Metabacillus sp. KUDC1714: one gene and its partner. The protein of the gene in region 2 interacts with the protein of the main gene of each other region in a pairwise test. Links are inferred from orthologs where the notes say so. Each region holds a gene or a part of one and is shown on either strand. Other genes may lie near its edges. The genes, in order: ezrA and ftsA.

What was found.
Region 1: the proteins of ftsA (region 2) and ezrA interact in binary tests that used the Bacillus subtilis proteins (3 or more experiments, as listed by UniProt). The link is inferred for Metabacillus sp. KUDC1714 from one-to-one orthologs.

The regions. Positions count from the first base shown.
Region 1 is NZ_CP055263.1:481,031-497,557, forward strand. Bases 374-3,320 are described here. They hold ezrA (septation ring formation regulator EzrA), read right to left. Parts: upstream 2,727-3,320; coding sequence 1,020-2,726; downstream 374-1,019. Other genes in these bases: HUW50_RS02380 (cysteine desulfurase family protein), read right to left, coding at 374-780; hisJ (histidinol-phosphatase HisJ), read left to right, coding at 3,160-3,320. Also shown: more of HUW50_RS02380, read right to left, coding at 1-373; more of hisJ, read left to right, coding at 3,321-3,969; forespore capture DNA-binding protein RefZ, read right to left, coding at 3,952-4,602; HUW50_RS02400 (GAF domain-containing protein), read left to right, coding at 4,724-5,203; HUW50_RS02405 (sensor domain-containing diguanylate cyclase), read right to left, coding at 5,243-7,042; rpsD (30S ribosomal protein S4), read left to right, coding at 7,608-8,210; tyrS (tyrosine--tRNA ligase), read right to left, coding at 8,309-9,571; HUW50_RS02420 (transglycosylase domain-containing protein), read left to right, coding at 10,034-12,925; acsA (acetate--CoA ligase), read right to left, coding at 13,101-14,816; HUW50_RS02430 (GNAT family N-acetyltransferase), read left to right, coding at 15,134-15,766; HUW50_RS02435 (acetoin utilization AcuB family protein), read left to right, coding at 15,824-16,468; HUW50_RS02440 (acetoin utilization protein AcuC), read left to right, coding at 16,465-16,527. UniProt on the Bacillus subtilis protein: Negative regulator of FtsZ ring formation; modulates the frequency and position of FtsZ ring formation. Inhibits FtsZ ring formation at polar sites. Interacts either with FtsZ or with one of its binding partners to promote depolymerization.
Region 2 is NZ_CP055263.1:4,193,782-4,203,872, forward strand. What follows is about bases 6,997-9,821. They hold ftsA (cell division protein FtsA), read left to right. Parts: upstream 6,997-7,678; coding sequence 7,679-8,965; downstream 8,966-9,821. Other genes in these bases: HUW50_RS19305 (DUF881 domain-containing protein), read left to right, coding at 6,997-7,146; HUW50_RS19310 (small basic family protein), read left to right, coding at 7,148-7,510; ftsZ (cell division protein FtsZ), read left to right, coding at 9,007-9,821. Also shown: murD (UDP-N-acetylmuramoyl-L-alanine--D-glutamate ligase), read left to right, coding at 1-1,121; spoVE (stage V sporulation protein E), read left to right, coding at 1,210-2,310; murG (undecaprenyldiphospho-muramoylpentapeptide beta-N-acetylglucosaminyltransferase), read left to right, coding at 2,542-3,636; murB (UDP-N-acetylmuramate dehydrogenase), read left to right, coding at 3,656-4,564; HUW50_RS19295 (cell division protein FtsQ/DivIB), read left to right, coding at 4,873-5,661; HUW50_RS19300 (DUF881 domain-containing protein), read left to right, coding at 5,651-6,355; more of HUW50_RS19305, read left to right, coding at 6,418-6,996; more of ftsZ, read left to right, coding at 9,822-10,091. UniProt on the Bacillus subtilis protein: Cell division protein that is required for the assembly of the Z ring. May serve as a membrane anchor for the Z ring. Binds and hydrolyzes ATP. Also involved in sporulation.

The DNA of each region.
Region 1 (16,527 bases), 3.7 Mb from region 2 along the record:
TTGCTCTTCAGCTCTTTCAGATGCCATTCTTAGTGCCTTAGCAAAAGCCACATTTCCTGCAAGACTTTCTGTACCTGATCTCAACTGAAGTTCTTGCAAGCCACCTGAAAAAAGAGGAAGAAGATCAACTCCTGTCCTCACAAACAAAGCACCAGTCCCATTTAAACCATGGAATTTATGACCTGAAATCGTACAAAGATGAATATTAGCTTTCTTTAAGTCAAGTGGCACTTTCGTGATACCTTGAACATTGTCAACATGAAACAGAGCCTTAGGATACTGCGTAATAAGCTGTCCAATTTCTGTTACCGGCTGAATGGTGCCGACTTCATTATTTACATGCATAATCGATACGAGGATAGTATCTTCACGTATTTCTTTTTTCATGCGTTCAATTGAGACTATACCATTCTCATCAACTGGTAAATACGTAACATCAAAATCATGAACTTGCTCAAGCTGTTTAAACGACTCCAAAACAGATGGATGTTCGACTACCGAAGTGATGATATGCCTTCCTTTATGTTTATTAGCAAGTGCTGCTCCTTTTATCGCAAGATTATTCCCTTCTGTACCTCCTGAAGTAAAAATAACCTCCTGTTCATGCACCCCTAAAAGATTTGCAACCTGTTTTCTAGATTGATTTAGAAGTGACTCAGCTTCACTTCCTAATTTATGTACGGAGGATGGATTAGCAAAATAAACTTCAGTTACTTTTGAAAACGTTGATATGACCTCTGGATAAGGCTGTGTTGTCGCACTGTTGTCTAAATACAACATTCTGTTTCCTCTTTCTATATTAAGTTTAAAATGATTGCAATCACGCAAAATTATGTCTATATGTAAAATATTAATCATTCATTAATTAGGCTGTAATAATACCATATCAAAAAGCGAAATAAAAATATACGGTTTCAATAATTCCAAAATAAAAACAGGTATGACTTGTGAAATTATCATACAAATAGCCCTTTGTCTAATTGCATCAAATTTCAGTTAGTCATCCCTGTATAAAAGTTTTATTTATGTTGTTTACGTTGTTCTTCGTTTAAAATTTCTTGTATTTTTGTTAATGATCCAGGTTCAACTTGTTCAAGAGCGGCAGCTGCAGTTTCTAACGATCTGCTGTATTCATATTCTCTGAACAGTTCCTCTGATTCTCTAAATTTTATTGCAAGCTGGGAATTTCGACTGCGATAGCGATTACCGTATTGAATAACCTGCTCTATTAAATATACTTGTTCAATCAATTCATCAGCGACGTTCTTTAAGGATTCAACTGATTGAACACCTTCTTCTAATAATTGATTAACAACGAGCATATTTAATGGAATTTCATCTAATTTTGCTGTTATCATTGAAACATCTCTTTGTGCTTTATCAATAAACTCCAAAAAGTCAGCAGGTAAACCAGGTATATTGCTATGTTGGACAGCCCTACTTGTATTTAGTAATACTCTTTTTATCTGGTTTAATTTTTCCCTAGCCTGGAGTTCATCCTTTCGTAACATTTGGAGCATGTCTTGATATTGATTATGTTCTTCAAACAGCTTAGTAATTTGTTTTTCTATATCTTCAAGCTCTTCTTTAATAATTGAATGGGCAACATGGTCATTTTGTAAATTCTGTTCAATATGTGCGAATTTCTTCTCAATTTGTGAGAGTTGCTTTTCAATTAGTCTTTGTTTATCAAGCTCTGTTTCAGACAATTGGTAACTCTGTTTTACTATGTCTGTTTCTACCAAGGTAGCAGTTTTCTGTTCAGTCAATTCATTAAGTTTTGTGTTAATTGTTTCTTTAGCTTGTTTAACAAATTGACTCGCTTCTACTTCATGTTCTAAAAGATCATATATTGTATCAATTGATTCTTGAACAACTTGGAGACTTTCACCAATATCCTCAATTTCAGTTTCTTCAATTTGCTTTCGGTATGTTCCTAGTTGTTTGTTTATTTTTTCAATTTCTAACTCAACTTGAATATGCTCTAAATAATAGCCATTACCTTTCATTTCTTTATAGCCTTCTTCTAATTCACTTAAAAGATTAGGTAAAGTAATATTACATTCTGTAAGTAATTTAGGAATCTCGTTTATTTTGTCTTGAAGAATATCAAGCTCGCCCTTTTGTTTCACCAAAATTTCTCTAGCAGTTAAATAATTACCTACATTTGTTTCAGACTCAAATTCTTTTAACCCCTCTGAGATTTCAGCTACTTTTTCCTCCAATTTGGTATGTGCTTTCCCAAACTGATGGCTATGAGCTAATAAAGTCTTTTTCACTTTTTTAAATTGTTGTTTTATTTCTTCGCTTTCAACTGTGTTTTTTTCTTCACTAGAAACTAGTTCGTTTATTTCATCAATGATTTTGTCTATATTCTCATCAACTGTTTTTAATACATTCTCAATATGCTCGAGTACACTTTTCGACTTCTTAAATCGATATTTATCAGAGAAATCTTCAGCATCAAAGAGAAGTTCCTCAACCTCTGGAAGTTGGGTTGTAATAATTTCATCCCATTCATTTCTCCATTGCTCAAACAGTTTCTCCGCTTGACCTACCATTTTTAGTTCCTTCACTTTTGACAATTCATCTATAATCGACCGATTCATAATTTCAATTTTCCAAGCTTCTAAACGATCAACATCTTTATAAATTCTTCTTCTTAACATGTATCCAGCACCAAATAGAATACATACAAGAAGTATTAGTCCAACTATAACTTCCATAATGAGCCCCCTCGTTGTTACACAAAATCCTCATGACAGGAAAAAAACTCCCCACTGATGAAAGTTTCACAATATCATGCTGATAAGCGTTTTATTAAATTATCTATGTATTAATCTAATCTACTTTTTATCATCATACTTTCGTTCAAATAAGGAGACTTCTTACCTGAACTTTTATAACAGCTTTTGTGGAAAAGGTTCCTCTTAAGCGAGCAACACTTTTTTAATGTTATTTCAATGTATTTATGATACCATGTAAACGACAATTTTTGACCAGAAATTTATTTTTTTTTACAATATTTGTCCTTTACCGATACTTAGTAATAAACGTTTTCTAAAAGGGTTCGTATTTGAAGAAGTTTATCACTTAAAAAGCGCCATTATGCTTATTAGATAGAGACTCGACAATTTATTGCTTTTCGAAAGGAAGATGATGATGAAGAAGGATGGACATGTTCATACACCTTATTGTCCACATGGGACAACCGATCAACTAGAAACATATATAAACCAAGCAATAGAAGAAGGTTTCGACAGTTTAACTTTCACAGAACATGCCCCACTTCCACCAGGTTTTAAAGACCCAACACCTGAGGAAGATAGTGCAATGAAATTAGAAGACATGGATTCTTATATTAATGACATTCAGATCCTAAAAGATAAGTACCGACACAAAATCACAATTAACATCGGATTAGAAGTTGATTATATAAAGGAATTCGAGCATGAAACAAAAGTATTTTTAGATCAATATGGAAAATTTTTAGACGATAGTATTCTCTCAGTGCATTTTTTGAAGATCGATCATTCCTACTACTGTATGGATTACGATGAAAACACATTTGGCAAAATGATAGATATAGCAGGGTCATTACAAAACCTTCATCAAGCATATTACAATGAGGTATTACATTCTATTCATAGTGATTTGGGTAATTTCAAACCGAAGAGAATTGGTCATATTACGTTAGTTAATAAATTTCAAAAGCTTTATCCCGTTACCTTTTCTACTGATACTTCTGTCAAGAAAGTCATACAAGCAATAAAAGAACAAAAATTGGAAATTGATTATAATGTAGCTGGATTAAGAAAAAAATATTGTGGTGAAACATATCCTGAGGAATCGATTGCAAAATTGGCACACAAACAAAAAATCCCTCTTATCTATGGTTCAGATGCCCACAGCGCAAGGGATATTGGGAAGAATTACACACATTATGATCAACTAACGAACAGCAACTAGCTTTCCTTCTAGAGATTGATTCTCTAGCAACAATGAGTTCAGCCAAATTTTCAACTCTTTATAATATTGATGTACAAAATAGACTTCGTGAGTTTGGATATGGAGTACTTCGCTCATATATTGTGGCTGCAAATACGGTGTGTGCAAAAGGCTTCTTAATTGGATAATCATATGTGGTACAAAAACTTTTCGATAATATCCTTCCTCAATCCCTTGATCGATGACTGATTTGATATAGTATTTCTCCTTGGTTAAATAAGTTGTCATGACTTCACGAATTAGTACGGAATCCACTGTGACTTCACGGTATACTAATCTTGAAAGTTGACGATTTTCATGTTGATAATTTAATATATCTAAAATGATTTTACTTAAAACTGTGTGTGCATTTCCGTATTTTAATTGGGAATAATTTTCTTCAATTACTTGTATATACCCCTCATAATAATGAGATACAAGGTATTCAAGTAAACCACCTTTCCCTTTAAAATAGTAAGAAATATGAGCTACATTCGCATTAGCTCGATTTGCAATTTCTCGCACTGAAGTACCAGTAAAACCCTTTGAGTTAAACAAATATATTGCCGCATTTAGGATTTTTTGTTTTGTATCACGTAAAGGTTGTTTAGTCATTCGATTCACCCCCTTTTCCCTTTTATCTATACATTCAATTAATTAAGGTTGATTCCTTTATCATTCGCTCGACAAAGTTCTTTAGACTTTGTTAATTTTTAGCTGAAGGTAGGTTATAACAATGTTTTCTGTCGAAATGTACAAAGGTAGTAAAAAAGAACAATTTCCATTAGCTATTAAACAGCTAAAAGCATTATTAGATGGTGAAGATGATCGCATTGCAAATCTATCAAATGCTTCAGCATTTCTAAATCAATTTCTAGAAAATATTAACTGGGTAGGCTTTTACCTAGTAAAGGATGAACAACTTGTACTTGGCCCCTTCCAAGGTTTACCAGCATGTGTGCGAATTCCACTAGGAAAAGGAGTGTGCGGCACTGCTGCAGCTAACAAAAGAACTGAACGTGTTGCAGATGTTCATCAATTCCCTGGCCACATAGCTTGTGATGCGGCTTCTAATTCAGAAATTGTTGTTCCACTCATTAAGGACAATATTCTAATTGGAGTCTTAGACATCGATAGCCCTATCAAAAACAGATTTGATAAGATGGACGAGGCTTTTTTAGAAGAATTTGTTGAAATTCTTGTTAAATATATATAATTGAAAGTAAAAAAGTGAGCTGAATTTCAGCTCACTTTTTTATACCTGTACAATCACTTGATTTTTACCCTCATTTTTAGCGATATATAATGCCTTATCTGCTTTACTAAATAGTTGATGGAAGTTTTTGTCAATTTCAGCATTCCAATAAGAAACTCCACAGGAAATGGTTATCATCGGGTTAGTATTTTCCCTAACGCGCTTAACAATTCTCTCCGCTACTGAAATGCCTGATGCAAGTTCTACTTGTGGAAGATAGACGGCAAGTTCTTCTCCACCCCATCTAGCCCCAACATCATTTTCACGTATATTACTTTTAATAATGTTTGCTACTTGAACAAGTACTTCATCACCAACTTGATGACCATACGTGTCATTAACTTTTTTGAAATTATCGATATCAATTAGCACAAAAGTACCTTGCCGATCTTTCTGCATCGAGCTACCAATAAAATCATTAAAGTAATTACGAGAAAATAATTGTGTTAAATGATCGGTTTTAACCAATGTTTCAAGCTCTTCTCTTAACAATGAATTTGTCAGTGCTAATGTTGAATGATGAATTAATGATTGAAGCAACTTAAACATATCAAAAGAAAAATGATAGGGATCTTTATGGAGTACTAATGCACAGCCTTTAAGATTTTCACTCTGAACCATAGGAACAGCCATAACAGATGAATATGGTAAATCTTTTAAATATGTTGTTATATCGCCAATAAAAAGGCCCTCTAAATCCTTTTCTATTTTCTCTCGTACATACTGAATGTAGATCATTACTTCTTCTGTATTAAAGAAATTCGTACTTCCAGGAAAGATTTGAATCGAACCATTTTGATTAATATAGAAAAATCCAACTTCATCTGCTTTAAAAGAATTTAATATTCTTAATGACATATACGTCATTGTATCTGTTAATCTTAAGTTCTTATTTAAACGATGTGATGTTTCATTAATTAGTTGTAAGTCCTTTATTAACCTTTTCGATTGCTCATACAATTGAGCATTTTCTAAGGCAGTTCCTGCAGCGTTTGCTAGCATTGCTACAAAATTTACATTTTCATCCTCAAGCTGCAATCCATGATTTGCAACAACCTGAAGCACACCATATACACCCTGTTTCCCCTTTAGTGGGATATATACAATCATTTGCCTATTCTTTTTATCAAATGACCTTTGAGCATTACCTGTGACAAAGGCTTCCATAGCCATTTCATTACCATCTTGATGATCAAAACCTAAATCTTTTATTGGTAAATCTAGATGGTTTTCATGGTCATGTGATAAAAACAAATAAAAATTATATTCAAAAAACATAGATTGTAAAGTAGTAACTAGCTCGGAAAGTACATCATCTTTATTCATAAAAGAATGAAATTTTTCAGTTAATCGATATAATTGTTTGAATTTCTGTTCATTTAGTGTGATTTGAACTAAATTTAAACTATGTGCAAAGAAAGATGAACAAGATTTGACTACTTCGTCTAATGATGCACTAGAAAATTTACTTATATTTAATCCTATTAACTCGACTAAACCATGTAAAGTATCATTTTGAATAATTGGGATGAAGGCTTGTTCTTCAAAAAAATAAAGCTTTCCGTATTGAAGGTCGTCTGGCACTGCCTTAACCGGATAACCTCTGTCTTTAAAAGCTGGTGTTAGGTAATCTAACTGCTTGTTATAAGAATAGAAAATTGCATCTTTAATACACAGTTCCCTTTTTAAAACACTTGTAAGCTTTTTTAAAATTTCATTTATTGAAGGTTGCTGGTGATTGTTACTTAAAAATTCAAAAAAAGTACTCTTAATCGCCAGAACAACCAATTGATCACCCATATATTTCACCCACACAATCAAGTTACAAGCTGAATATGACGGATTTAAACCACCATATAATATAAGAAAAATCTCTCAGTAATTATATCATAAAACTTCTTACTATATATGTAATAGGCTAAAGTTTTTGGCTCATCTACTTTCTCCTTTATAAATATCCTTTTATTAATAGTTGAACCTTCCCCTTATAATTTAATATAAGAAATGCTTAATTGCCCTAATTAGGATCCTAGCAAAACTAGGGAATTAACTGATAAATTGTTATATCCTCTAACACTTTAATATGATTTTTGTGTTAGCTGGTATTTAGAAACTTTCTAGACTAAAAAATATAAAGCTTCTTGACATTATACATATAAGATCATATAATGTTCGTTGTGTATAAAATATGCAGCCTATTGATGTAGCAGTTTTGATTTCATTTTGTTCCCCTTTTAACAAAGGAGGTGTATCGCGTAACTCTATGCTGCTGGAGCGAGGATACATGAAAACAAAATGTGCATAATTGTCCAATCAGTCTGGTTTTTATTTTATGCAAAAATAAAAACATAAAGGAGGAGTTAGCATGGCTCGTTATACAGGCTCAAGCTGGAAACTCTCTCGTCGTCTAGGTATTTCATTAAGTGGTTCAGGTAAAGAATTAGAAAAGCGTCCATATGCTCCAGGACAACACGGTCCAGGACAACGCAAAAAAATCTCTGAATATGGTTTACAATTACAAGAGAAGCAAAAGCTTCGTCATATGTATGGTGTAAATGAACGCCAATTCCGTAACCTATTTGATAAAGCTGGCAAAATGGCTGGTAAACATGGTGAGAACTTCATGATTCTTCTTGATGCTCGTCTTGATAACGTAGTATACCGTTTAGGTTTAGCACGTACACGTCGTCAAGCTCGTCAATTAGTTAACCATGGTCATATCCTTGTAGATGGCGGACGTGTAGATATCCCATCTTACCAACTTAAACCAGGTCAAACAATCACTTTACGTGAAAAATCTCGCAACCTTGATATCGTTAAGGAAGCAATCGAAGTAAGCAACTTCGTACCTGATTACCTAACTTTCGACGCAGACAAATTAGAAGGTACATTCACACGTTTACCTGAACGTTCTGAATTACCTGCTGAAATTAACGAAGCTCTTATCGTTGAGTTCTACTCTCGTTAATAAGAAAAATCCTGGTCTATGGACCGGGATTTTTTTATTTCCATATTTAAAAAAAGTGGTTAACTCTTTTAAGTTAACCACTTTTTTGCAGTCTAATATTATGCGTAACGAATTAAGAAATATTTCTTTTTCCCTCTACGAATTACAGTAAACTGTCCATCAATTTTATCTTCATCTGAAATAACTTTGGATAAATCTTGAATACGATCTCCGTTTATATAGATTGCACCATTTGTAATATCTTCTCGTGCTTGACGTTTTGATGGGGCAATTTTAGCTTGAATAAGCAAGTCAACTAAGCCAATTTCAGTCTCTTCCATTTTAGTAGATGGTACATCTTTGAATCCTTCTAAAATTTCATTACCTGTTAACTGTTTAATATCCCCACTAAACAATGCCGCAGAAATCTTAATTGCTTGTTGTAAAGCTTCTTCACCATGAACGAGTTTTGTTACTTCTTCAGCTAACGATTTTTGAGCTAATCGTTTTTCAGGTGCATTTTTAATCTCTTCTTCAAATTGCTCAATTTCTGTCTGAGATAAGAATGTAAAGTATTTCAGATATTTTACTACATCACGATCATCTGTGTTGATCCAAAATTGGTAAAACTCATATGGAGATGTTTTTTCACGATCTAACCAAATCGCTCCACCTTCTGTTTTTCCAAACTTCGTGCCATCTGCTTTTGTAACAAGAGGAATCGTCAATCCATACGCCTTAGAATTTTCTTCAGATTTACGGATTAGCTCTAGCCCTGCTGTAATATTTCCCCACTGATCACTACCACCAATTTGTAGTTTACATTCATTTTGTTCGTATAATTTTAAGAAATCATAGGATTGTAAGATCATGTAACTAAACTCAGTAAATGAAATACCAGATTCGATACGGGTCTTAACTGAATCCTTAGCAAGCATGTAATTAATACCAAAGTTTTTCCCAACATCACGTAGGAAAGAAATAACATCTAGACTACCAATCCAATCATAGTTATTCACAATAACTGCTGGATTAACATCCGCTTCAAAGTCAAGGAACCTAGATAATTGTCCTTTAATTCGATCAGACCAATCCTGTACAATATCCGCAGTATTTAAAGTACGCTCTGCCTTCTTCCCACTTGGATCACCAATCAGCCCAGTAGCACCTCCAACAAGAGCTATTGGATGATGTCCGTTTAGTTGGAATCTTTTAAGCGTTAACACCGGAAGCAAATGACCAATATGAAGACTATCCGCAGTAGGATCAAATCCAGAATAAAGCTTAATTTTATCTTCCTGTAGTACTTTAGCTAGTCCAGCCTCATCTGTAACTTGGTTTACTAAGCCTCTAAATTGTAAATCGTTTAATAATTCACTCATAATCGTTCTCCTTTGTCGTTTTTTTCAGGTGAATGAACACCAAAAAGCCCCTTCATTACTGAAGGGGCGAAATATTCGCGGTACCACCCTACTTAGGATTAAAACACAAATAATCCTCACTCGGTAATCTAACGGTTAAACCGTCTTTTTCTACTCAGTTGACCTTTTCAAAAAAGAAGCTCATGGACGTAATTCACGGAGTATCTATATGCTGATTTCCACCACCCATCAGCTCTCTATAAAAGGGAGATCTCCACTACTGAACCCAATCTCAGCGATTTCATATATAGTTATGATAAATGAATTTTAACCATAAACTCAGGTGAATGTCAATTGTTTGATGAATAATCACACTTTTAAAATAAGATTTGACCGTAAAGGCTACCTCTTATCCCATTCCCTTTATGACAAAACCCTACAAAATATGCGTTTTTTTTGGTATAATAAGTTGATTCGGGGGGATTGCATAATGAAAAAAAGGATGAAAAACTTAGGCGCTTCACGCCTTTTAACAAAGATGTAGTTAAAGGCTTTCGGATATCATATAACGTTATAGGAAATCTTCTTTTATTATTTCTAGTCATTGGCCTCATTGGCATGTGCTTTGCTGGAGGTGTTGGTGCTGGATATTTCGCTTCATTAGTAAAAGATGAACCCATTCGTTCATTTGAAGTTATGAAAAATGATATTTATAATTATGAAGAATCTTCAGAGGTATACTTTGCAAATAACGTATATCTAGGAAAATTAAGCGCGGACATTGATCGTGAGGAAGTAAAATTAGAAGATATATCAGAGCATGTCATTAATGCAGTCATTGCAACTGAGGATGAGCTATTTTATGAGCATGAAGGTGTTGTACCGAAAGCAATCATGCGTGCTTTGTTTCAAGAGTTCACAAATGCTGCAGTTCAAACTGGTGGTAGTACTCTTACACAACAATTAATTAAAAATCAAATATTAACAAATGAAGTTTCATTTGATCGGAAGGCAAAAGAAATTCTTTTAGCACTACGCTTAGAGAAGTTCTTTGAAAAAGATGAAATTATCGAGGCCTATTTAAATGTAACGGATTTTGGACGTAATTCAAATGGAAGAAATATCGCCGGTATTCAAGCCGCTGCTAAGGGTATTTTTGGTGTTGAAGCAAAAAACTTAAACATCGCACAATCTGCCTTTATTGCAGGTTTGCCGCAAAGTCCTTTCGGCTATACACCATTTTCTAATGATGGCGGTGCTATAAAAGATAATCTTGATCCTGGGATTAACCGTATGAAAACTGTATTAAGTCGAATGTATTCTGGAGGATATATTACAAAAGCAGAATACCAAGATGCATTAGCATATGATATTCGAGCAAACTTAACAGCGAAAAAGCCAACTCCTATCGACGAGTATCCTTATTTAACTTATGAAGTTGAGGATCGTGTAAATAAAATAATTATGGTTCAACTTGCGAAAAAAGATGGATATACAGAAGAAGAATTGAACAAAGATAGTGATCTTTATAACCAGTACTATTCTTTAGCAGATGATGAGATCAGGCATAATGGCTATCGTATTCATACCACAATTAATAAAGAAATCTACGACAAAATGCAAGATGTCGCCGCTCAGTATGAATATTATGGTAGTGATAAACCACAAGAGGTAAAAGACCCCGATACAGGAGAATTAAAAACTGTTCAAGAGCCGGTTGAAGTCGGTGGAGTCTTAATCGAAAATAGTACAGGAAAAATGATTAGTTTTGTTGGAGGACGAGACTTTGATCGTGAAAACTTAAACCATGCAACACAAGCCGAGCGTCCAAATGGTTCTACTATGAAACCATTGCTTGTCTACGCTCCAGCAATGGAAATAGGAAAATCACAACCTGGTTCTGTCATCGCAGACGTCCCTTTTTCATTAGGAAAATGGAAGCCAAAAAACTATGGTGGGGGCTATCATGGATTAACGAGTGCTAGAACAGCTTTAAAGCATTCTTATAACATTCCTGCTATAAAAACATACATGAGTATATTAAACCAAAATCCGGTATCTTATTTAGAAAAAATGGGTTTTACAAGTCTCCAGGAAGCAGATTATACTAATGTGTCATTAAGTTTAGGTGCAATGGAGAAAGGCGTAACAGTTGAGGAAAATGTAAATGCATTTGCAACTTTTGCGAATAATGGTAAATTTATTGATGCTTACATGATAGAAAAAATTGAAACAAGTAATGGGGAAATCGTCTTTCAGCATGAAAAAGCAGAAACTAATGTATTCTCTGCTCAAACTGCTTATTTAACAATCGATATGATGCGTGACGTTATTAGTAGCGGAACAGCTGCATCATTGAAAGGTTATCTGTCATTTAGTGCAGACTGGGCTGGTAAAACTGGAACAGGGCAAGACTATAAGGATGCTTGGTTTGTTGCGTCAAACCCTAGTGTGACATTTGGAACATGGATTGGATATGATACACCAAAACCTATTGAACAAAACTATAAAGGTTTATCTTATAGTAAACGTAATATTCTTTTATGGGCTAAATTAATGAATGTAGCTCATGATGTAAATCCTGAGTTATTAGCACCAAAAACTCGTTTCCAAAAGCCAGGTGGTATCGTAAGCCGTTCATATTGTGCATTAACCGGTGAACTTGCATCAGATCTATGTAGTAGTGCTGGTTTAGTTGCATCAGATCTATTTAATGTAAAATATGTTCCGACAAAAGTTGATGATAGTTTAACTAAAGGAAAATACGTGGTTGTAAAAGATCAAGCCTATCAAGTCCCATCATCAGCACCTGCTGAATTTGTTCAACAGGGTGTTATGTTAAAAAAGGACATTCTTAAGAAACATGGAATAAATAGTGTTCAGGATCTAAAACGTTTATTACCTAATACAGCTAAATGGGGAAATCTTGTTGTGACAGAAGGTAAATCAATTGGGGATAATGGATCAAACCCTAGTCAAGTTAGCGGTGCCTCTATTAGTGGATCGAAATTAAGTTGGGGTTCCAATCCAGATAATGATGTTGTTGGATATCGAGTATATGCAGCAGCTAACTATTCTACTAGTTATAAAAAAGTTGCAAGTATTCATGCATCAAGCACATTATCTGTAACTGTTGGTTCATCACCTGCTGCGTATTACATTGTCGCAGTTGATGTTGCAGGTCGAGAATCATCTCCATCGAATATAATAAAAGTCGGAGAATATGCAGATAAAAAGCCAGAGCCTGTAGCTACTGAGAACGAAAAAAGTAATAAAGATAATAAAGATAATAAAGATAACTCACAAACTAAACCACCAAATAACGATAAACCAAACACACCACCAGCAGCCGATAAAACTGCTGAATCAATATAAAGTATAAATATTGATTAAATGAAAATCCCAGGGAATCAGATCATTACTGATTCCCTATTTTAAGAACCAATTCAGTTAATAACACAAAAAGTCAGAGATTGTTTATTGGAAATATCCAATGCTAATCTCTGACTTTTTATATGTTAACTATATAACCTTGATATATTTACAACAATCAATCTTCCATCGTCGAAAGATCACCTGTTGGTAAATCAAGTTCCCAAGCCTTTAATACACGGCGCATAATTTTACCACTTCGTGTTTTCGGTAGCTTATCACGGAATTCTATTTCACGTGGTGCAGCATGTGCAGCTAAACCTTTCTTAACAAAAGTACGAATTTCTTCTTTTAACTCATCAGAAGCTTCATACCCTTCACGAAGCGCTACAAACGCCTTAATAATTTCCCCTCTTACTGGGTCAGGCTTCCCGATAACACCTGCTTCTGCAATCGCTGGATGCTCGATAAGCTTACTTTCGACTTCAAAAGGACCAACACGTTCACCAGAAGTCATGATAACATCATCAATTCTACCTTGGAACCAAAAATACCCTTCTTCATCCATATAGGCTGAATCACCTGATACATACCAATCACCTGGCATAAAATAAGATTCATATTTTTCTTGATTGTTCCAAATGGTATGCATCATGGATGGCCAACCTTTCTTTATCGCCAAATTCCCCATTCGATAAGGTGGTAGTTCATTTCCTTGATCATCTACAATCGCAGCTTCAACACCTGGAATTGGTTTTCCCATTGATCCAGGCTTAATTTCCATACATGGATAGTTACAAATAAGCTGTGCACCCGTCTCTGTCATCCACCATGTATCATGGATCCGTTTATTAAATACCTTCACACCCCAACGTACGACTTCAGGGTTTAGCGGTTCTCCAACACTTAGAACATGCCTTAGTGAGCTTGTATCAAATTGTTTTACTAGCTCATCACCAGCACCCATTAGCATTCTAAATGCAGTTGGTGCACTATACCAAACCGTCACACCGTAGTCCTCAATCGTTTGATACCAAGTATCTGGACTAAAGCGACCACCAACGATTACATTTGTTGCACCTGACAACCACGGTCCAAAAATACCATATACTGTTCCAGTTACCCAGCCTGGGTCAGCCGTACACCAATATACATCTTCTTCTTTCAAATCTAATACCCATTGTGCAGTTTGATAGTGCTGAACCATCGCCTGATGAACATGAAGGACACCTTTTGGTTTACCAGTTGATCCAGATGTATAGTGTAGAAGTAATCCATCTGTCTTTTCAACCCATTCAATGTCAATATCCTTGCTTGCTGTTTGCATTTCTGATAAAAAGTCGATGTGCTGCTTGGAATCAACAGAATTACCTACTACGACAACATGTTTTAATGATGGTAAATCACTTACTGGTATTCTATCAAGCAACTCGGGAGTTGTAACGATGACCTTTGCATCGCTATCCTCTAAGCGATCCTTTACAGCACCTTCCATAAATGCTTCAAACAACGGACCGACAATAGCTCCCAGTTTCACTGCTCCTAAAATCACAAAATATAATTCAGGGGTTCTCGGCATAAAAACGAAAAGACGGTCTCCTTTTTCAACATCAGCTGAACGCTTTAACACATTTGCAGCTTTATTTGAGAGCTCCTTCATTTCTTTAAACGTATATTTTTCTTCACGTTCAGGGTCGCGATAATGTAAGGCAATTTTATTTTTACGAAATGTTTCAGCATGCTTATCAATTGCCTCATAGGCTGCATTAACACGCCCAGTTTCTGACCATGTAAAATTCTTTTCAACCTCTGACCAATCGAATGAATGATAAGCAGTATCATAATCCTGTAAATTAAAATTCCCCTTTGTCGATGGCAACGCTTCCAATTTCATCCTAAACTCCCCCTTATGTAAGATTTTACAAATCTATTATATTACAATACTACATTTTTCACAATTTTTGAAATTAATATAATTTAATCATAATGTAAACGCTTCGATTTGTAAATAATCTTGTATAATAGATATCGTGATAACCTTATCTGGTAATATCAAGATCATTTCAATGGAGGTTTATTTAAGTAGATAACATAAGCATATCAGGGCACGAATCTTTTATTTCCACTTAACTAAGTAGACTGTGAAGGTTAAACAGTTGCTTTTTTCTAGTGCCCTACTCCCTTTACACACTTTATAAAGGCGGTGACCTAATGAAACACCCTAAGACATACAATGCAAAAGAAATTAAAACACCAAATGAAAGCATTTTAATTGAGGGGCCTATTCCTCAAGATAAGCTAGCTAGCTATAATTTCCATGATGGTTTAGTGGCATTTAGACAGCCTAAACAACAACATAAGGCTTTAGTTGAAATAGCCGGGTTACCAGAAGGAAGAATCATTATAGCAAGAGTGCACGATATGATCGTTGGATATGTTACTTATCTTTATCCAGATCCACTAGAGAGATGGTCTGAAGGAAATATGAAAGAGTTAATAGAATTAGGTGCCATTGAAGTAGCCCCTGAATTCCGTGGTTATTCAGTAGGGAAAAATTTATTACGAGTTTCGATGATGGATGATGCAATGGAAGACTATATTATTATTACTACTGAATATTATTGGCATTGGGATCTAAAAGGATCTGGGTTAAACGTGTGGGAGTATCGAAAAGTAATGGAAAAAATGATGAACGCTGGTGGCTTAGAGTGGTACGCTACTGACGAGCCTGAGATTAGTTCACATCCAGCTAACTGTCTGATGGCAAGGATCGGAAAAAGAATTGAGCCAGAATCCATTCAACAATTTGATCGTCTACGCTTTCAAAATCGATTTATGTATTAAGGATTGATGGATAATAAATTAGAATTTAATAATTTTATGTTTAGGGGGCTCAACTTGATGATCGTTAAACAAATAATGCACAAAAACGTGATAACTCTCAGTTCTGATGATACGATAAGTCTAGCGTTAAAGACAATGAAACAGAATAAAATCCGCCATATTCCAATCGTAAATGAGGATCACAATTTGGTTGGAATCGTGACAGAACGAGATGTAAAAGATGCTAGTCCATCGATTTTTCAGCTCGAACTAAAAGAGGACTTTTTAAATAAGCCAATTAATAGCATTATGTCTACTAATCTAATTACAGGTCATCCGCTTGATTTTGTAGAAGAATTAGCAGCTGTTTTGATCGAAAACAATATTGGTTGTTTACCAATATTACAAGATAGTAAATTAGTGGGTATCCTTACTGAAACAGATATGTTAAATACATTTGTAAAGCTTACAGGTGCTGATCAGCCCGGCTCACATATCGAAATCAAAGTTCCTAATATAGCCGGGAAGCTAGCTGAGGTCTCGTCTATCTTACATAAAAGAAGAGTGAATATATCAAGTGTACTCGTCTATCCTGATTGTGATGATCAGTACAAAATTCTCGTATTTCGCATACAAACAATGAACATAACTATGATCGTAAATGACTTACAAGCTGAGGGATATGATGTTTTATGGCCAAATGTATCGGGGAATGAAAGATGACGATAAAGGACACTGCTTTTATTTATTCACCACTATTTCAGTCTTATAAGTTTCATAAT
Region 2 (10,091 bases):
AAAACCCTGGAATACCATATTCAAACCCTTTGGTAGCTCTTGCTGTGGAAAAAAATCTCCCAGTTATTACTGAAGTGGAGTTAGCTTATAAAATATCAGAAGCTGATATTATTGCTATTACTGGTTCAAATGGAAAAACAACAACAACAACATTAATTTATGAAATGCTTAAAGAAGATCAAAAACAACCTTTAATTGCAGGGAATATTGGGACAGTTGCATGTGAAGTTGCACAAAATGCTACTAGCGACAATGTTATTGTGATGGAATTGTCATCCTTTCAACTATTAGGAACAATTGAATTTAAACCTGCTATTGCCATTATTTTAAATATCTTTGAAGCACATTTAGATTATCACGGAACGAAAGATGAGTACGTGTTTGCAAAGGGGAAAATTTATCAGAATCAATCTGGGTCTGATGTATCAATAATTAATTTAGATGATCAGGAGGTTTGTGAGCGTTCTGAAAAATCTCATGCAGAGAAACTGTTTTTCTCGACAACAAGAGAACTCGAAAGTGGTACATATATCAAGGATGAAAGTATTTGGTTTAAAAATGAACGCGTAATTTATTTAAAAGATATCGTTTTACCAGGTGTTCATAATCTAGAAAATATATTAGCTGCTGTTTCCGCCGTCAAATTAAAAGGTGTTTCAAATGAATCAATTAAAAAGGTTCTTACGTCATTTACAGGTGTAAAACACAGACTTCAATTTGTAGATACAATTGAAAGTCGCCGTTTTTATAATGATTCAAAGGCAACAAATATTCTAGCAACTAGTAAAGCACTACAGGCGTTTTCTATGCCGACTATTTTACTAGCAGGTGGTCTTGACCGCGGAAATGAATTTGATGAGCTGAAGCCTTACTTGGATAACGTGAAAGCAATGGTTCTCTTTGGGGAAACTGCACCTAAGTTAGAAAGAATAGCAAATGAAAGTGGAATAGAAGTCATCAAACGTGTCGATAATGTGGAACAAGCAGTATCTGCGGCATTTCAAATTTCCGAAGAAGAAGATGTCATACTTTTATCTCCAGCATGTGCAAGCTGGGACCAGTACAAAACTTTTGAGGAAAGAGGAGACATTTTTATTCATGCCGTGCATAAGCTTAAGTAAGGGCTTGTACAATTTTTTTTAGACAATGAAAATGGCGCTTGCACTTTTCTTAATAGCCCTTAAATAAAAGGTACAGGGGTGTTCGGCGTTGACAGCAAAAAGGTCTACACCAGACTTTATATTAGTTATCCTTACGTTGCTTCTTTTAACAATCGGTCTCATTATGGTGTACAGTGCCAGTGCGGTGTGGGCGACGTATAAATTCGATGATTCTTTCTTTTTTGCTAAGCGTCAGCTTTTATTTGCCGGGGTTGGTGTCATCGCAATGTTCTTCTTAATGAATGTTGATTATTGGACATGGAGATCGTGGGCGAAAATGTTAATCATTATTTGCTTTTTTCTCTTAATTGCCGTTTTGATCCCAGGAATTGGCATGGAGCGAAATGGATCAAGAAGTTGGATAGGGGTCGGTGCATTTTCTATCCAACCTTCAGAGTTTATGAAACTGGCGATGATCGCTTTTTTAGCGAAATTTTTGTCGGAAAACCAAAAGAAAATCACTTCATTTAAAAAAGGGCTAGTGCCTTCCTTAGGACTTGTTTTTACTGCGTTTGGTATCATTATGTTGCAACCAGATTTAGGTACAGGAACAGTTATGGTCGGAACCTGTATTGTTATGATTTTCGTATCAGGGGCAAGAGTCATTCATTTTGTCTGGCTCGGACTATTAGGTGTAGCAGGATTTGTTGCACTTGTATTATCTGCTCCATATCGGATTAAACGGATTACATCATTTTTAGATCCTTGGGAAGATCCACTTGGTAGTGGTTTTCAAATCATCCAGTCTTTGTATGCAATAGGACCTGGTGGATTATTTGGTTTAGGTCTAGGGCAAAGTAGACAGAAGTTTTTCTACCTGCCAGAACCACAAACTGATTTTATCTTTGCAATATTAGCTGAAGAACTAGGGTTTATTGGAGGATCTCTCGTACTTTTACTTTTTGGCTTGCTCCTTTGGCGAGGAGTGAGAATTGCGCTCGGTGCTCCTGACTTATATGGAAGCTTTTTAGCAATCGGAATTATCACAATGGTCGCAATCCAAGTTATGATCAATGTGGGGGTTGTAACAGGGCTAATGCCAGTAACGGGGATTACGTTGCCATTCCTAAGCTATGGAGGATCATCGCTTACCTTAATGTTAATGGCGATTGGTGTTTTATTAAATGTAAGTAGGTACTCTAAATTTTAATTTCAGAAACAATCACCAAGGGTTTATCATTTATCTAAGGAACCTTCATGTATGGATTCACTTAATAATGACATAATGAGGCTGACGATAGCGAAGAGACAGACTTTAGGCTAATATCTATGCCTTTAGTTAGTATCTTCATAGTCAGCCTTAATCACGTTTCCATGTGAAAAGCATTGGCGTCAAACGATATACATACTAAAAAAATTCCATTAAAATGGGGGAGCTATCATGAAAGTAGTTGTTAGTGGTGGAGGAACAGGCGGGCATATTTATCCTGCGCTTGCATTAATAAATGAAATAAAGAAACATAATTCTAATGTTGAATTTTTATATATAGGGACTGAAAATGGGTTAGAAAAAGGCATTGTTGAGCGGTCAGAAATTGACTTTAAAGCAATTGAAATTACGGGCTTTAAACGGAGGCTTTCATTTGAAAATGTAAAAACAGTAACGCGGTTTTTAAAGGGCGTCTCAGTTAGTAAAAAATACTTAAAAGATTTTAAGCCAGATGTTGTCATTGGGACTGGAGGTTATGTATGTGGTCCTGTTGTATATGCAGCATCTAAACTGAACATCCCGACGGTTATTCACGAACAAAATAGCCTACCAGGTGTAACAAATAAATTTTTAGCACGTTATGTCAATAAAATTGCAATCTGTTTTGAAGATGCAAAAAAGTATTTTCCAGAGCATAAAGTAGTATTAACAGGTAATCCAAGAGCTTCAGAAGTTTTAGGTCAAGACCCAGAAAAAGGGAGACGATCGTTAGGTCTAAAAGACAATCTTAAAACAGTGTTAATTTTTGGAGGAAGCCGTGGGGCAAAAGCAATTAATGAAGCTGTTTTACAAATGATACCGGCACTTGCAAAAAAGCCGTACCAGGTCGTTTATGTCACTGGGGAGGTCCATTATGATAAAGTAATGGAGGAAATGAGGTCATTAAAGGATTCATCAAATGTCATCATTAAACCGTTTATCCACAACATGCCAGAGGTTTTATCAGCTGTTGATTTAATTGTCTCTAGAGCGGGCGCGACCTCATTAGCAGAAATAACAGCATTAGGATTACCGAGTATATTAATTCCTAGTCCGTATGTAACAGCTAACCATCAAGAAAAAAATGCTAGCTCATTAAGTGATCATGAAGCTGCAATTATGCTTCGCGAACAAGAACTAAATGGAAACTTATTACTATCGAAAATTGAAGGAATTTTACTAAACGATATGAAATTAACTGAAATGAAAAGAGCATCAAAAGAATTGGGAATTCCAGATGCTGCTTTGCGAGTTTATCAAGTAATGAAGGAAATTTCAATGAAATAAACGCATTTAGGAGGTTGTTATGTCTACTTTATATCAAGATTTAATTGAAGCGAATATCGGAAAGGTCCTTGAGAATGAACCTTTAGCAAAGCATACAACGATGAAAATTGGTGGCCCTGCAGAGATTTTTATAGAACCGAGCAACAGTGAACACCTAACTAAAGCTTTCCGCATTATAAAAAAACATAATGTAAAGTGGAGAGCTATTGGCAGGGGATCAAATCTTCTTGTTGCAGACCAGGGAATTGAGGGTGTTGTAATTAAGCTTGGTTTAGGAATGGATGATTTTGAATTAAATGGAGATACCCTTACTGTTGGCGGTGGATATTCTATCATAAAACTTGCAACAATTATTAGTAAAAAAGGTTTATCAGGTTTAGAATTTTCCAGTGGAATACCAGGATCAATTGGTGGTGCCGTGTACATGAATGCTGGGGCACACGGAGCCGATATGTCAAAAATTCTTGTTAAAGCACATATTTTGTTTGAAGATGGTACGTTGGAATGGTTAACAAATGAAGAGATGAAGTTTTCCTACAGAACTTCTATTCTCCAAGAGGAAAGACCTGGAATATGCATCGGTGCGGTTTTAAAATTGCAAAAAGGGGAAAAAGAAAATATTGTCGCTGTTATGCAAAAAAATAAAGATTACAGGAGAGATACTCAGCCTTGGAATTATCCATGTGCAGGAAGTATTTTTCGAAATCCCCTACCGAATTATGCAGGTCAACTAGTGGAGGACGCTGGATTGAAAGGTTATCAAATCGGTGGTGCAAAAATCTCAGAAATGCACGGAAACTTTATCGTAAATGCAGGTGGAGCAACAGCACAAGATGTGTTAGATCTTATTGATTTTGTCAAAAAAACCATCTATGAAAAATATGAGGTATCGATGGAAACAGAAGTTGAAATAATAGGTCTTAAATAGGCACAAACCTCCCAATAATTTCATTTCCTGTGTTATAATAACCATTAAGATCCATTGGTCAATGAGTTACGTTAAAATGATATATTTTGTCGTTAAAAATGACTTTTTTATAGATAAAACAAACGGCATATAAAATGCCGTTTGTTTTATCGTTTAACATATATAGCGACTTTTCGTATGTTTTCGAAAAAAAATAACCAATTGTTAAGTTGTTTTTTTCCGTAATCAAAACGAGTGCTATGAAAGACAATGTCAAAAAATTGAATCAAAGATTGCCTAGAGTGTCTGCTAGGATGGGGTGAAAATGATTGGAAAAAAAAGTTGTTTCGTTAGAGGACCGCATACCAAAGTTACAGCAGCAGCGAAAACAGAAGACAAACCGTAGACTAATTTCATTTTTATCCGTGTTTTTTCTCTTGATTTTGCTTGTAATCTACTTTCAATCTCCCTTAAGTAAGGTTGCGAGTATATCTGTTAAAGGAAATAAAACGGTTGATTCGGAAAAGATCATTGAATTGAGTGGAATAACCACCTCATCTGGTTTTTGGAGTATCAATACAGATCAAGTAACAAATGCTGTCGAGAGTCTTTTACAAATAAAAGATGTAAAGGTAGAGAAGAAATTACCTAACGATATTGTTTTAGTTATTGAAGAGCATGACAGTATTGCTTATCTTGAAAAGGAAGGTTCCTATTTACCTATTCTTGAAAATGGACAAGTATTAAAGGATAAAAAGGAGACAGCTCCTGCAGATGCTCCTGTTTTAATTGATTGGAAACGTGATGAAGATATACAGGTTATGATAAGTGAATTAAAAAAACTATCACCAGGCGTTTTTAATTCAATCTCTGAGATCCATCATACTCCTGGGAAAACCGATCCTTGGTTAGTTCGACTTTATATGAATGATGGTTATGAAGTGATTGCTTCAGTTCGTACTTTTTCAAAGAAAATGGACGCATACCCTTCTATTGTTAGTCAACTTGATGAAAACAGCATAGGAGTTATTCATTTGGAAGTAGGCTCTTACTTTGAATCCTATAAACCGCTACAGACAGAGGAGGAAGCTGAAAGTGAAAATGAAACTGAGGGGTAGTTATGTTATTTTATCCCTTGTCCTTCTCGTTTTAGGGTTTTTAATTTCTTACTCATATCAGCTTACAAAAGAAAGAAATCAAAATCGAACAATATCTGCTGAACAATGGGATAAAGAGTATGAAACAAGATCTTTACTTATTAACAATGAAGAAATAAATCGAGATTTACAAAAGGAATTATATGCAAAACAAGAGGAAGTTAAGCAAATTGAAGAATCATTAAAGGATCAAAAGCAGGTTTATTATAATCTTGTAGAAGATGTAGAAAAATATCGTATGTATGTGGGCGATTTACCAGTGGTTGGAAAAGGAGTGCAAGTGACGTTAGAGGATGCATCTTATATACCTGAAGGCGATAATGTTAATAATTATATCGTGCATGAGAGTCATATATTTAATGTTATTAACGAACTTTATATTTCAGGTGCAGATGCTATCTCCATTAACGGCCAAAGATTATCAAGTGATTCCTATATATATTGTAATGGACCTGTTGTAACTGTTGATGGAAATCAATTTCCCGCTCCTTTTGTTATTTCTGCAATAGGTGATCCTAATGTCTTACTCTCAGCGTTGAATATTGCTGGTGGTATTATCGATCAATTAGCTTATGATCATATTGTGGTAACAGTTGAAAAAAATGAGGAAATTAAAATGGATCCTTTATTACAAGAGCAAAAGACCCAGTCATAGGAGTATCTACATACTGTTTTAAAGAGAGAAAGAATACATGTAAAGACAGATAGGTGGATGATTTGAAGCAAACGAATTGGAAAAAGGGTATGAGTTTTTCTTTTTTAACGATGATATTTGGATTAATGCTTGCGATTCAATTTCAAACAATTAAAGAACCTATTGTACGAGATACACGTGATATGTGGCAGCTTAGGGAAGACTTAAAAAAGGAACAACAATTGCAAGTTGAACTGCTTTCTGAAATAAGAAAATATAATGAAATTATCGAAACATATGAAGCAGAAGAAAATCAAAATCCAGAAGTAGCTTTAAAAGAAACATTAAATGTATTAAAAGAAGAGGCAGGTCTAACTGAAGTTACCGGACCTGGTATTATCATTACAATTAACAGATTGTTTTCTGAAGAATTGATTGGTGAACCGTTACCAAATATCTCACCTGAACTGTTAAAACGCTTAATAAATGAATTAAATTCTTATGATGCCGAAGAAATTTCGATTCAAGGAAGGCGAGTAATTAATTCTACAGTGATAAGAGATATTAATGGACAAACGAAAATGGACAACTATAGCTTACATACATATCCAATTGAGATTAAAGTAATCTCAGAAAATGCTGATAAGCTCTATAATCGGATGAACGCTTCGACAACTGACGAAGATTTTGCGATTGATAACTTGAGTCTATCCGTTTCTAACCCAATTGATAGCATGACAATACCTGCATATGAAGATACAATTCGTGTTAAAAATATGAAGCCATTAGAAATCGAAGAAGGGGGAAAATAAAATGTGGCTTCCTATATTAGGTCTTATTCTTGGTGTCTTTTTAGGATTGATATCAGAGATGCGTATTCCCCCAGAGTACTCAAATTATTTATCAATAGCTATATTAGCTGCACTTGATACATTGTTAGGTGGAATCCGAGCACATCTTCAAGATATTTACGATGAAACGGTGTTCGTTTCAGGTTTTTTCTTTAACATTATTTTAGCTGCAAGTTTAGCTTTTCTCGGTGTTCATCTTGGTGTAGACTTATACTTAGTAGCTGTCTTTGCATTTGGTGTAAGACTTTTCCAAAATATTGCGGTTATTAGAAGAATTTTGATATCAAAATGGTCTATTTCTAGAGGAAAGTTGAAAAAAAATTGAATATTTAAAAGGGAATATCAAGTATTTGACGAATAAACACTATTAAGGCAAAATCAAGAAAATATTCAAAAAATAATTTTGTTACAAACATGTAAAACTAGATTCATTGTCATGTTGTTCTTCAACGAATAGAATAGAAAGTATTGATAGATAAGGAGGTGCCTTAGAATGAACAACAATGAATTATTTGTAAGTCTTGACATCGGTACATCCAGTGTTAAAGTAATTATTGGTGAAATGACGAATGATGCTTTAAACATTATAGGTGTAGGTAATGTAAAATCAGAAGGTTTAAGAAAAGGATCTATAGTTGATATAGATGAAACCGTTCATTCTATAAAAAAAGCGGTAGAGCAAGCTGAAAGAATGGTAGGAATCTCCTTAAAGAGAGTAGTTGTAGGAGTAACAGGGAATCATGTGCATTTGCAAGATTGCCATGGAGTCGTAGCGGTCTCAAGCGAAAATCGCGAAATATCTAATGAAGATGTAAGAAGAGTAATCGAGGCAGCTCAAGTAATTTCCATTCCTCCAGAACGAGAAATAATTGATGTAATCCCAAGACAATTTATTGTTGATGGATTAGATGAAATCAATGATCCTAGAGGAATGCTAGGTGTTCGTTTGGAAATGGAAGGCACAATTATTACAGGTTCTAAAACGATATTACATAATTTGTTACGATGTGTAGAACGCGCTGGCTTAGAAATTACTGATATTTGTTTACAACCACTAGCTGCTGGTTCTGTAGCGTTGTCTAAGGATGAGAAAAATCTTGGAGTAGCTCTTATTGACATCGGTGGTGGATCTACAACCATTTCTGTGTTTGAGCAAAATCACCTTTTTGCAACGATTGTTCTTCCAATTGGTGGAGAACATATTACAAAGGACTTATCAATCGGTCTTCGTACAACAACAGATGAAGCCGAACGAATTAAAGTTAAATATGGACACGCTTTTTACGATCATGCATCTGAAGATGAAGTGTTTGAAGCTACTATTATTGGATCAGATCAAAAGCGAGACTTTAATCAATTAGAAATAGCTGATATTATTGAAGCAAGACTTGAAGAGATATATGAGTTAATTCTATATGAATTAAAAAGACTAGGTGTAAGTGAGTTACCAGGTGGGTTTGTATTAACTGGTGGAACAGTTAGAATGTCTGGAGTCCTTGAATTAGGACAAGCTGTCCTTCAAAACAGTGTAAGAATAGCTAGTCCGGATTATATTGGAGTGAGAGAACCTCAATATATGACTGGTGTAGGCTTAATACAATTTGCACATAAAAATGCTAAAATTCAAGGGAGAAAGATTGGTTCTAACGTTTCAGTGAATGCTGTTGAAGTAGCAGCTGCAAAGGAACCATCACATCAACAACGTACAACACAAAAGCAACAGCCAGAAGATAAAAAAGTAAACAAAGTAAAGAAGTTCTTTGGCTACTTCTTTGAATAGTTCACATCAATTAGTTATTTGATGGATTAGGAGGATTTCGCATGTTGGAGTTTGATACAAATATTGACGGCTTAGCTACCATCAAGGTAATCGGTGTAGGTGGCGGTGGTAATAACGCTGTTAATCGAATGATAGAGCATGGTGTTCAAGGTGTTGAGTTTATTGCTGTCAACACTGATGCACAAGCTTTAAATTTATCTAAAGCAGAAATTAAAATGCAAATCGGTTCAAAGCTTACTCGTGGATTAGGAGCAGGTGCAAATCCAGAGGTTGGTAAAAAAGCTGCTGAAGAAAGTAGAGAGCAGGTTGAAGAAGCATTACGAGGCGCGGATATGGTATTCGTTACTGCTGGAATGGGCGGAGGAACAGGAACTGGTGCTGCACCTGTAATCGCTCAAATTGCAAAGGATTTAGGTGCGCTAACAGTTGGTGTTGTTACAAGACCATTTACATTTGAAGGTCGTAAACGTGCGATGCAAGCTGCGGGTGGAATTTCATCAATGAAGGAATCTGTTGATACACTTATTGTAATCCCTAATGACCGATTACTTGAGATCGTTGACAAAAATACACCAATGCTCGAAGCTTTCAGAGAAGCAGATAACGTATTACGTCAAGGTGTTCAAGGTATTTCAGACTTAATCGCAAAACCAGGACTTATTAATCTTGATTTCGCAGATGTCAAAACAATTATGTCTAATAGAGGTTCTGCACTAATGGGGATTGGTGTAGCTACTGGAGAAAGTCGTGCTACTGAGGCTGCTAAAAAGGCTATTTCAAGTCCATTACTTGAGACATCAATTGATGGTGCTCAAGGTGTTCTTATGAATATTACTGGTGGCAATAATTTAAGCTTATACGAGGTTCAAGAAGCAGCAGATATTGTTGCATCTGCTTCAGACCAGGAAGTTAATATGATCTTTGGATCTGTTATTAATGAAAACCTAAAGGATGAAATTATTGTAACCGTGATTGCAACTGGATTTGCAGAACAAGATGTTAACCCTTTAAAACAACAAACGCGTCAATTTGGTGGAGGGAGTAACACAGGTACAAACCCAGCGCCAAAACGTGAGATAAAGCGTGAAGAACCACTTCATGAAACAACATCTCGTAATAATGTTCA